2 linked regions of the Paraglaciecola sp. L3A3 genome follow. The protein of the gene in region 1 binds, or shares a complex with, the protein of each later gene. Links are inferred from orthologs where the notes say so. Each region holds a gene or a part of one and is shown on either strand. Other genes may lie near its edges.

Region 1 (4,722 bases):
AAATGATTAAATAGGCGGCGATTTTACAGTTTTATCAGCCACTTTGCGACACAGAAAACCAATCATTAGCTGTTTTATTGCAGAAACTTAAATTTACACTTGTTTAAAATGAATATTCTGGGACTCTAGAGGTATAACTGAGAGGATTTTAGGCTGGAATTTATCGCAACTTTGTTTGTTCATATAAATATGGATCAATTTATAAGTAACCCCTGCCATACTAAACGCCACTATTATCAGCCAAATTTCTGCTGTTAAGCCAATTATTGGTAATACACTTTGTGCAATCACAGCAGAAAATATCAACACTAACAAAGGTAATATATAAACTAAAATAGAGGCTTTCAGTACACTCTCTTCAGCAATACCTAATTTAACTTCTTGCCCAATATCAATGGCACCATCATATTGAAACTTAATTGATTCACGTTTATTAGCAAATACTTTAGCGATAGCACCCGTTCCACAATTTGACTGGGCCTCACAACTACCACAAGTAGATTTAATTTGTGTTTCAACCCAGATAACTTGTGCCCCCGTTTGGTTTTCAATATTACTTACTACGCCTATTTCTTCTAACATAAAAGGATTATTCTCCTCTTACGATTGAAGCAGCAATAGAACTGGCAGTCGATGCAGGTAACTTTCCGATAATAGTGATGTTTAATGGGCCTTTTTGTAAGGTAAAGAAAGTATCAGATTGACTTTTCCCTACCACATTATCCATTAAGGTATCATTACTCCGCTCTTCAATATAAACGGAAACATCCACTAAACCATCGCTTAACAATACATATTCAACAACTTGACCAGTGATAGACAAACGTCTAAGTTCTCTTTTCACTAATTCCATACCAACAGGGATATAACCAATTTTCCACGGAGAACGGGTCAACTGGTTTTGACCTAAACTGACAGCCGCTGGCAACATAGAGGTTTCAATTTTTGCAAAAAAAGGGGCCAGTTCTTCAGTTACTTCGAGGCCCGTCACTTGAATTTGCTCTAGCAATTGGTTCTTTAGATTAAACATATTTAATTTCAGTAATAGACCAGTCTCTTGGTCTAACCAAACATTCAAACCATACCTTGTTTGGTCTTTACTAATTATTCTGATTTGCTGAGCAGCACGGCCAGAAACACGACTTCTCCCGACCATCACAAAATCATATCCAGTAAATAGCTTTTCTGGATGTTGAAAAAATTCACTAGGAAATGGTCCATTAATAGCTGACGAAATCAAACTATATGGGGGCACATTGGGTTCAAAATAGCTGACTTTATTGCCAATTCGTACGATTTCTTTACCCGGCCCATTCAGTAAATTCAACTGCTCCATTTCAATGCCATCTGCATTTATTCCATGGCGCCAGAGGTAAGGTTGAGAGTCAACACCGGGTTTCAGTAAAACAAATGAGATTGAATAATTAAGAGATTGCACAGCCCGAGACATTTTATGTAACCAGGCTTCGGCACTATCATCAGTATATTGTTCTGCAACATACTGAACGTCAGAAGATTGTGCTGGTTCTATGAGAGTTTGCTCTTCTTGAGCAAAGGTATAGCTAGGAAAAACTAGGCCAGATAGCAGAACCATTAAGGTTCTGCTGTATCTTCTATTCAGGGATATTTTCAACAACTTCAGGCACTGCCTCTTCATTAATAGTATCTTCTGCAGTGGGTGTTGCAGTGACTTCAAATGTTTTAAAACGCATTTGCTGTTTATGATCAAGTATATAAGCATGAATTCGACGTTTTTGTTCTGCAGTATCCGTTTGCGGTAAAGAACGAGTAGCATCAAAACTAACAGGTGATAAGCCACCATTAATACCTAAAATTGGCGCTGCAGCACTGAAAGGTTGTTCAACCTCAGTTTGATTCATATGTTGCACCCCTAAAATCATAGCTACAGCAACAGATGCAGCAACTGCCATCTGTCCCCCCTGCTTAGCAAAGGGTATCACATTGCCAATCAATGGAATATCTCGCCATGTTTTCTTAGGGGCTAAAATTGCGGGTTCTGATTCTAAAGCTTGAGCCACTTTAGCTGCAATATCGAAGTTCAACTCTGTTGGTAGCTCTTGACGTAAACCATCACGAATTAGATGGTAATTTTTCCATTTTTGCATCAAATCGGCATCACGTTTAACAGCGTCAACAACATTATCTGATGATACTTCACCATCAATAAAAGCTGATAAATTTTCAAATTTTTGCGACATACAATATGGTTCCCGCTAATTTAGTTCTTATTTCTGATAAATAATAGATTTATCAACTTAAACTTAGTCGTTCATAAGCAAAGGTTGAATCACTTTATCTAACGCATCACGAGCCCTGAAAATTCTTGATCTTACAGTACCTACAGGGCAATCCATAACTTCAGCTATCTCTTCATAACTCAATCCTTCTAACTCACGTAAGCTAATAGCCATTCGTAAATCTTCGGGTAATTTATCCATTGCCTCAAACAATAGCTTTTCCATTTGTTCTGACATTAAACTTTTTTCTGGCGAATTATTTTCTTTTAATGCATCGCTGCCATCATAAAAATCCGCTTCATCGGCGTCAATATCATTTGCCGGTGGTTTCCTCCCTTGAGAAACCAAATAATTTTTAGCACTATTTACTGCGATCCTGTATAGCCAAGTATAAAATGCGCTATCACCTCTAAAATTGGGTAAAGCTTTATATGCTTTTATAAATGCTTCTTGTGCCACATCGGCTACATCGCCTGAATTTTTTACATACCGAGAAACTAAATACGATACTTTATGCTGATACTTAACAACTAACAGCCCGTATGCGTTTTTGTCACCTCTTTGTACTCGTTCAACAATTTGTTGATCTGTTAACTGCTCGCTCATTCGAGCTATTACTCCTTTACGAAAATATACTACAGCTCATGCAAGCACTAATATTGACTAACCATATTAAAAAAAGTTCGATAAATAATGATCTTTTTTCAACAAACATATAAAAAGGTAAAATAACCACCCTAACATTTGGGACTGTTGATCTTTTCTGTATAAATTTTGTTCTAACTAAACGCTTTTTAATCGCGGCGCTGGTTTACAGGCCTAATGGATTAAGTCAAAAATCAGCAACAAAGAGTAAAAAGCGTTTAGGACGAACCCTTCGGGCAGCGTTTGTGCGGCATTTCTACTGCCTCAGCACTCATTCATGTCGAACAACTACACCACAATCGCGCTTCATTGTATAAATACCGCACAACTCGCTGTAAAACATCTAGAGAAGTTCAACAGCCCCAATGAATTTTCGCATATTATAGGCAATTAAATACATTGATATTTGCGTAGCGTAAATTAGTATGGCCTAACAATCGACTCATTATTTGACTAGTTTACATTATGCACTCAACTATTGAACACCAATGTGACGTACTCATCATTGGCAGCGGCGCAGCTGGACTGAGCCTCGCACTTAAAATTGCAGACAATTGTCAGGTAATTGTATTAAGTAAAAGTGAGCTTTCTGAAGGCTCGACAAAATATGCCCAAGGTGGCATAGCCGCAGTTTTCGATGAAAATGACTCTATTGAATACCATGTATCTGACACATTACTTGCTGGTGATGGTCTATGTAATGAAGAGGCGGTTCGATTTACCGCGTCTCAAGCTAAGGCTTGTATGGAATGGTTAATTGATTTTGGTATGCCTTTCGATCAAGAGAAAGATGGTAATGGCGAGTCCAAATTTCACTTAACAAGAGAAGGCGGTCATAGCCATAGACGCATTTTACATTCAGCTGATGCAACAGGTGCTGCTGTACAAGTCACATTAATAGAAGCGGTTAAACAACATCCTAACATTCATCTGTTTCAGCGGTATAACGCTATTGACTTAATTAAGAGTAAAACCCAAAAAGATTTGTTACTGGGTGCTTATGTTTGGAACAGAAAAAAAGAAAAAGTTGAAATAATTCGCAGTCAATTTGTAACCCTAGCCACTGGCGGTGCAAGTAAAGTTTATCAATATACATCTAACCCAGATGTTTCCAGCGGTGATGGTATTGCGATGGCATGGCGCGCAGGCTGTCGAGTCGGCAACATGGAATTTAATCAATTTCACCCCACTTGTTTATACCATCCAGAAGCGCGAAACTTTTTAATTTCTGAAGCATTAAGAGGCGAAGGTGCTAAATTATGTCACCCAGATGGCACGCCTTTCATGCATAAATTTGATGAAAGAAGTGATTTAGCGCCAAGAGATATAGTCGCTAGAGCCATTGATTTTGAGATGAAACGTTTAGGCGCTGATTGTATGTACCTTGATATAAGTCACAAACCTAGCGACTTTATTGTTAAACACTTTCCTAATATTTATCGTAAATGCCGCGCATTAGGCATTGATATCACTAGAGATCCAATCCCTGTAGTACCAGCAGCCCACTATAGTTGTGGAGGTGTGGTCACCGATAAATTCGCCAAAACCGACTTACAAAATTTATTTGCTATTGGTGAAGTCGCTTATACAGGTTTACATGGCGCAAACAGAATGGCCAGTAATTCATTATTAGAATGTATTGTTTATGCCCATTCAGCTGCTGAATATATAAAGGCAAATTTGGCTAAAGACTACCAGCAGGAGCCAATTGAAGAATGGGACGAAAGTCAGGTAAGTGATTCAGATGAAGAAGTGATTATTCAACATAACTGGCACGAATTAAGGCTATTCATGTGGGATTATGTAGGGATTGTTCGTA
Region 2 (5,583 bases), 750 kb from region 1 along the record:
CTAAAAACGCCAGAAGAGTTAAACCAACTCGTAGCTGATTATGATGTAGTAGTAGGCCCATTATTAAAAGAAAAGATCGAAGTTTTAAGTAAAATTTTGCCAAAAGATAAAATATTATTGGCGCTGAATCGAATCGATACAGACACAACTAATAAGTCTCCTTCATTACTAGCTGTAGAAAATCCAGTTGAATTAGCAGAACATTACTATTTTTCGTTAGCCCCTGAAGACGAGGCAGAACAACTAGCTCAACACATTCACCAGCGCAAATTAACTAAGCCCATTATATTCGCCGCAAACAACAATGTGACTGAACGAATGGCTCAAGCATTTGTTCAGCAGTGGCAAGCTTTCCCTGAAGTTATCCTGCCGGAAGTAATTATATTTAAAGATAATAAAGACATGCGTAAACAAGTAGCTGAAATGTTAGATGTTGATCAAAGTAAAGCACGGATTAAACAAATTGAATATTTATCTAACGTCGAAGTGTTTGGTGAAGAAAGAAACCGTAGGGACATAGATGCCATTGTCATTTTTGCTAACCCTGAAGAAACTGAATTACTCAATCCAATTATTGAAGCCAGTTTAAGTTCATTTGCCGAAATATCTCTTTCTGTATTCGCCTCATCTCGTAGTTATAGCCAAAGTCAAACTGACGGTAGTTTGAGAGATCTGCGCAATCTTACTTTTACTGACATGCCCTTTTTGTTACCAGAACATAAATGGCCTAAACTCAAAGCACAAATCAACCAATTATGGCCACAACGTAAAGACTCTCTCTTAAGACTGTTTGCCATGGGGTACGATGCTTACAGTTTTATTCCGCAATTACGGCAGCTAGCAGCTTTACCACAATTATCTAGTCCGGGATTAACAGGTGAAATATCAATTACCTCTGGCATGATTAAACGAAAACTACCCTTAGCTCAAATAAGCAGAGATCGGGTAATACGTCTTGAAATGGATTAAACAGGCACTATCACCACTAATTGGTAGTGATGCTGAACGTTACGCACAAAATTACTTGGAACAGCAAGGACTCATTTTTTTGAGTAAAAATTATCGTTGTCGTAGCGGTGAAATTGATTTAATAATGCAAGATGAAACCGAGCTAGTTTTTATAGAAGTGAAATTTCGTAGTAACCAATCACATGGCACTGCTATTGAATATTTTCATTCATCAAAGCAGCGGAAATTTATTTCAGCTGTAATGTGTTATATGCAAGAAAAAAATTTGAATCCTAGTATTGTTCCACATAGGATTGACCTCATTGGAATTGACAGAAATAATCGTCAACAAAATGTGACCTGGCTAAAAAACATCACTCTAGCTTAGAGCGATTTAGCAGATAAATATTATACAAGGAGCACTATGCTAGAACACATTAAAGCCAATTTTACTGAAAGTATTCAGACAAAAATTGCGGCAATAGAACTATTACCAGAGCCAATATCAAGCGCAACTTTTATGATGGTTAATGCACTGATTAATGGCAACAAAATACTATGCTGTGGTAACGGTGGTTCTGCTGTCAGTGCTCAACACTTTTCTTCTTTAATGCTCAATAAATTTGAACGTGATAGACCTAGTTTGCCATCTATAGCATTAACCGCTGATGGCGCCACTTTGTCATCGATTGCCAATGACTTCGAATTTGACCAAGTTTATTCCAAACAAATTCGAGCATTAGGTCAAGCTGGTGACATTTTATTAGTCATATCGACTAGCGGCAACTCACAGAATGTAGTGAGCGCCATGGAAGCAGCCCTCAGCCGGGATATGACTATTGTTGCCTTAACGGGGAATGATGGGGGTAAAATGGCGGGTTTAGTTGGACCAAATGACGTTGAGATTAGAGTGCCTTCGAAACGAACCTCTAGAATACAAGAAGTACACTATTTAGTTGTACACAGCCTTTGTGATGGAATCGATAATTGTCTTTTCCCAGAAAACATCCAGGAATAATATTCATGTATAAAATAACGACACTTGCCTTCGCCCTTTCCACTACTTTATTGCTTCAAGGATGTGCTGGGTTAATTATTGGCGCTGGTGTAGGTGCAGTATCTGTTGCTCATGATAATCGAACAGTGGGCACTCAACTTGATGATAAAACCACTAGCAGCCGCATAGCTACCACTTTAGGCTCTGATGAATCGATAAAAACGCGAACCAATATATCAATACAAGTTTTTAATGGTACTGCTCTTTTAGTTGGCCAAGCCCCTACCCAAGAACTCATAGTTCATGCAGGAAAACTTGCCGCTTCAGTTCAACATATCAAGAAAATACATAATCAAATTCGTCTAGGTCTGCCTATTCCCCCAAGCGTAACTGCAAACGATTTATGGCTATCTTCAAAAGTAAAAACTAAGCTCATTGCTGATAAAAGAATAGATGGCTTGAACATAGAGATAGAAGTCGAAAATGGTGAGGTATTTTTAATGGGATTGATCAGCCAACAAGAAGCAGACATAGTGGTTGATGTTACTCGCCACGTTGACGGTGTAAAACAAGTTATCAAAGTTTTTGAATATTTATAGCGCTTTTAAAATTGTATAAAAAAAGCGCCTTAACTAAGGCGCTTTTTTATTCGTTTGTTTTATTGTTCTACTTAACCACAGTCAAGGTTGGTTTACCTTTTTTAGGTTTAGCTGCCGGTGGTTCATTTTTTTCTAACGAGTTTTCCTCGGAAGACTCAGCAGAAGACATATTTTCTTCTACCGTAAATACCGTGCCTGCACCATTTTCTTTAGCATAAATAGCTAAAACTGCTGGGCAAGGAAGCACTAAACTTCTAGGTACACCACCAAAACGAGCTTCAAAAGTAATTTCGTCTAACCCTAATTGTAATTTACCTGTTGATGATGGGGAGACATTTAAAACTATCTGACCATCTTGCACAAACTCCTGAGGTACCTGAGTACCTGGATAATGTGCATCTACCACAACATAAGGAGTGAAATTGTTATCCACTATCCACTCATAAAATGCACGTAACAAATAAGGTTGATTAGGTGTCATGAGTCATTTATCCCGTTATTTTATCACTTACAGTGGATTATGAATTTCACGTTCTTGATCTGTTAGTGACGCTTTAAAAGAAGCGCGTTCAAAGATGCGATTCATATAAGTTCGAACATCTTTACTACCAGTACCAGTCAGTTCAATACCTAATGCAGGCAAACGCCATAATAGAGGTGCTAAATAACAATCTACTAAGCTAAACTCTTCACTCATAAAGTAAGGCGTTTCAGCAAATAAAGGCGCTAAACTCAACAACGCTTCACGTAATTCATTACGCGCAGTTGTTACATCACCTTCAGCTTTCAAAATTTTCTCAGCTAATACATACCAATCATTCTGTATCCGGTGCATAGTCAAACGACTTTGACCACGAGAAACAGGATAAACAGGCATTAGTGGAGGATGAGGAAAACGCTCATCAAGATATTCCATGATGATGTGTGAATTATATAAAACTAATTCTCTATCCACCAAAGTTGGGACAGTTCCATAAGGATTTAGATCAAGTAGATCTTCAGGTAGGTTTGTAGGGTCAGTATAACTAATTTCTACACCCACACCTTTTTCTGCCAACACTATACGTGTTTGGTGACTGTATATGTCTAAAGTATCTGAAAATAACGTCATGATAGAACGTTTATTTGCGGCTACAGCCATTTATATATCTCCTAAATTACCCATTAAATGCATATTTAAGAGTTATGCATCGTCATGGTTATTAACCCACTGCCTTTAATGACTAGTTGATTAACTAACGGTAGAAAAGAAAGGGGCTTTAAGGCCCCTTTCAAAATTTCGCGGATTATACACTAAATTCAACAAAAAGTTTTGTGGAATTAATGTACATCTCGCCAATATTCTTTTTTCAGTAAATAAACCAGTACAAACAATATCAACAAAAATAATATGACATAGCGACCGATACTTTCTGAAGTCAAACGTGAAGGCTCACCCACATAAACTAGGTAGTTAACCAAATCTAATACCGCAGTATCATATTCAGCAGGACTTAGTTCACCACTTCCATCCACTGTAAGCCCTATATAACGGTCAACCATTTCACCATCAACTAAAGTTTTTTCAGTTGTTTTAGTAGGCACACCTTGGAGTTCTTGTAATACGTGAGGCATACCCACCTCAGGGAACACTTCATTGTTCACACCAAACGGACGACTATCATCTACGTAGAATGTACGTAAATAGGTATAGATCCAATCAGCACCGCGTACACGAGCGACCAACGTTAAATCAGGAGGCGGCGCACCAAACCATTTAGCCCCAGATTCAGTAGGCATAGCATTTTTAATATGCTCACCAGGCTTCTCGCCAGTAAATTGTAAATTAGCACTGCCTAGTTCAAGGGGAATAGATAAGTCTTCAAATGTACGTTGATAACGTTGGTACTGAGTTTGGTGACATCCTAAGCAATAATTCATAAACATCTTAGCGCCATTTTGCAATGATGCTTTATCTGTTAAGTCATAGTCAGCTTTATCTAAATGTGCACCACCGCCAGCAGCCAATACACTAAATGGCAACAGCATGGTTAAAACAAAAATCAACTTCTTCATTCTGTAATCCTCGCTGGTACTGGCTTAGTTTTTTCGTTCTTACTGTAGATATAAAGCAACGCAAAGAAACCAAAATACATAATAGTCAAAATCTGAGATGCAGTAATTTTCCAATTCTCTTGTGGTGTTCCACCTAAGTAACCTAAGAAAATAAATACCACAGCAAAGGTCAATAAGTTCCATCTATGTAAACCACAACGATAACGCCATGACTTCACTTTTCCACGGTCAATCCAAGGTAATAAGGCTAACGCAATAATCGCGGCAAACATTGCGATTACACCACCTAATTTATGGGGAACCGCTTTCAATATCGCGTAGAAAGGCGTGAAATACCAAACTGGGAAAATATGTTCTGGTGTTTTCAGTGGGTTAGCAATTTCAAAGTTAGGATGCTCTAAGAAGTAACCACCCATTTCTGGGTTGAAGAACATGATGTAACAGAAAGCAATTAAGAATAAACTAAAGCCAACTAAATCTTTTAATACGATATGCGGGAAGAAAGGCACTATATCGTCAACAATATCGTACTTGTCAGTGTAATATTCATGGATTTTAAACTTGGTTTTTTCGTCTTCAGTCAAAGAACCTTTCTTACGTTTAACATCTGTTCCATCTGGGTTGTTTGAACCCACTTCATGCAAGGCTACAATGTGTAAAAACACTAAGATAACAATGACTAGAGGTAACGCGATAACATGTAACGCAAAGAATCGGTTAAGTGTCGCACCAGAAATAACATAATCACCTTGGATCCAGATAACTAAATCAGGGCCAATTACTGGAATAGCACTAAACAGAGATACAATTACTTGTGCCCCCCAATAAGACATTTGTCCCCATGGCAATACGTAACCCATAAAGGCTTCAGCCATAAGGGCTAGATAGATAAACATACCAAACAACCACAATAACTCGCGAGGTTTCTGATACGAGCCATATATCATGCCTCTAAACATGTGCAGATAAACAACTATGAAAAAT

What was found. The genes of interacting proteins can lie anywhere in the genome.
Region 2: the proteins of GQR87_RS14255 (region 1) and GQR87_RS17455 are in contact, whole or in part, in a crystal structure (PDB 1YFN), measured with the Escherichia coli proteins. The link is inferred for Paraglaciecola sp. L3A3 from one-to-one orthologs.

What each region holds. Positions count from the first base shown.
Region 1 is NZ_CP047023.1:3,436,099-3,440,820, forward strand. The notes cover bases 417-3,346. They hold GQR87_RS14255 (sigma-E factor negative regulatory protein), read right to left. Parts: upstream 2,220-3,346; coding sequence 1,614-2,219; downstream 417-1,613. Other genes in these bases: GQR87_RS14245 (SoxR reducing system RseC family protein), read right to left, coding at 417-582; GQR87_RS14250 (MucB/RseB C-terminal domain-containing protein), read right to left, coding at 590-1,594; rpoE (RNA polymerase sigma factor RpoE), read right to left, coding at 2,283-2,864. Also shown: more of GQR87_RS14245, read right to left, coding at 94-416; nadB (L-aspartate oxidase), read left to right, coding at 3,369-4,722. UniProt on the Escherichia coli protein: An anti-sigma factor for extracytoplasmic function (ECF) sigma factor sigma-E (RpoE). ECF sigma factors are held in an inactive form by an anti-sigma factor until released by regulated intramembrane proteolysis (RIP).
Region 2 is NZ_CP047023.1:4,188,453-4,194,035, forward strand. The notes cover bases 1,319-4,210. They hold GQR87_RS17455 (ClpXP protease specificity-enhancing factor), read right to left. Parts: upstream 3,026-4,210; coding sequence 2,612-3,025; downstream 1,319-2,611. Other genes in these bases: GQR87_RS17440 (YraN family protein), read left to right, coding at 1,319-1,336; GQR87_RS17445 (phosphoheptose isomerase), read left to right, coding at 1,373-1,966; GQR87_RS17450 (BON domain-containing protein), read left to right, coding at 1,972-2,544; sspA (stringent starvation protein SspA), read right to left, coding at 3,053-3,685; GQR87_RS17465 (cytochrome c1), read right to left, coding at 3,865-4,210. Also shown: GQR87_RS17435 (penicillin-binding protein activator), read left to right, coding at 1-969; more of GQR87_RS17440, read left to right, coding at 956-1,318; more of GQR87_RS17465, read right to left, coding at 4,211-4,599; GQR87_RS17470 (cytochrome b N-terminal domain-containing protein), read right to left, coding at 4,596-5,583. UniProt on the Escherichia coli protein: Enhances recognition of ssrA-tagged proteins by the ClpX-ClpP protease; the ssrA degradation tag (AANDENYALAA) is added trans-translationally to proteins that are stalled on the ribosome, freeing the ribosome and targeting stalled peptides for degradation.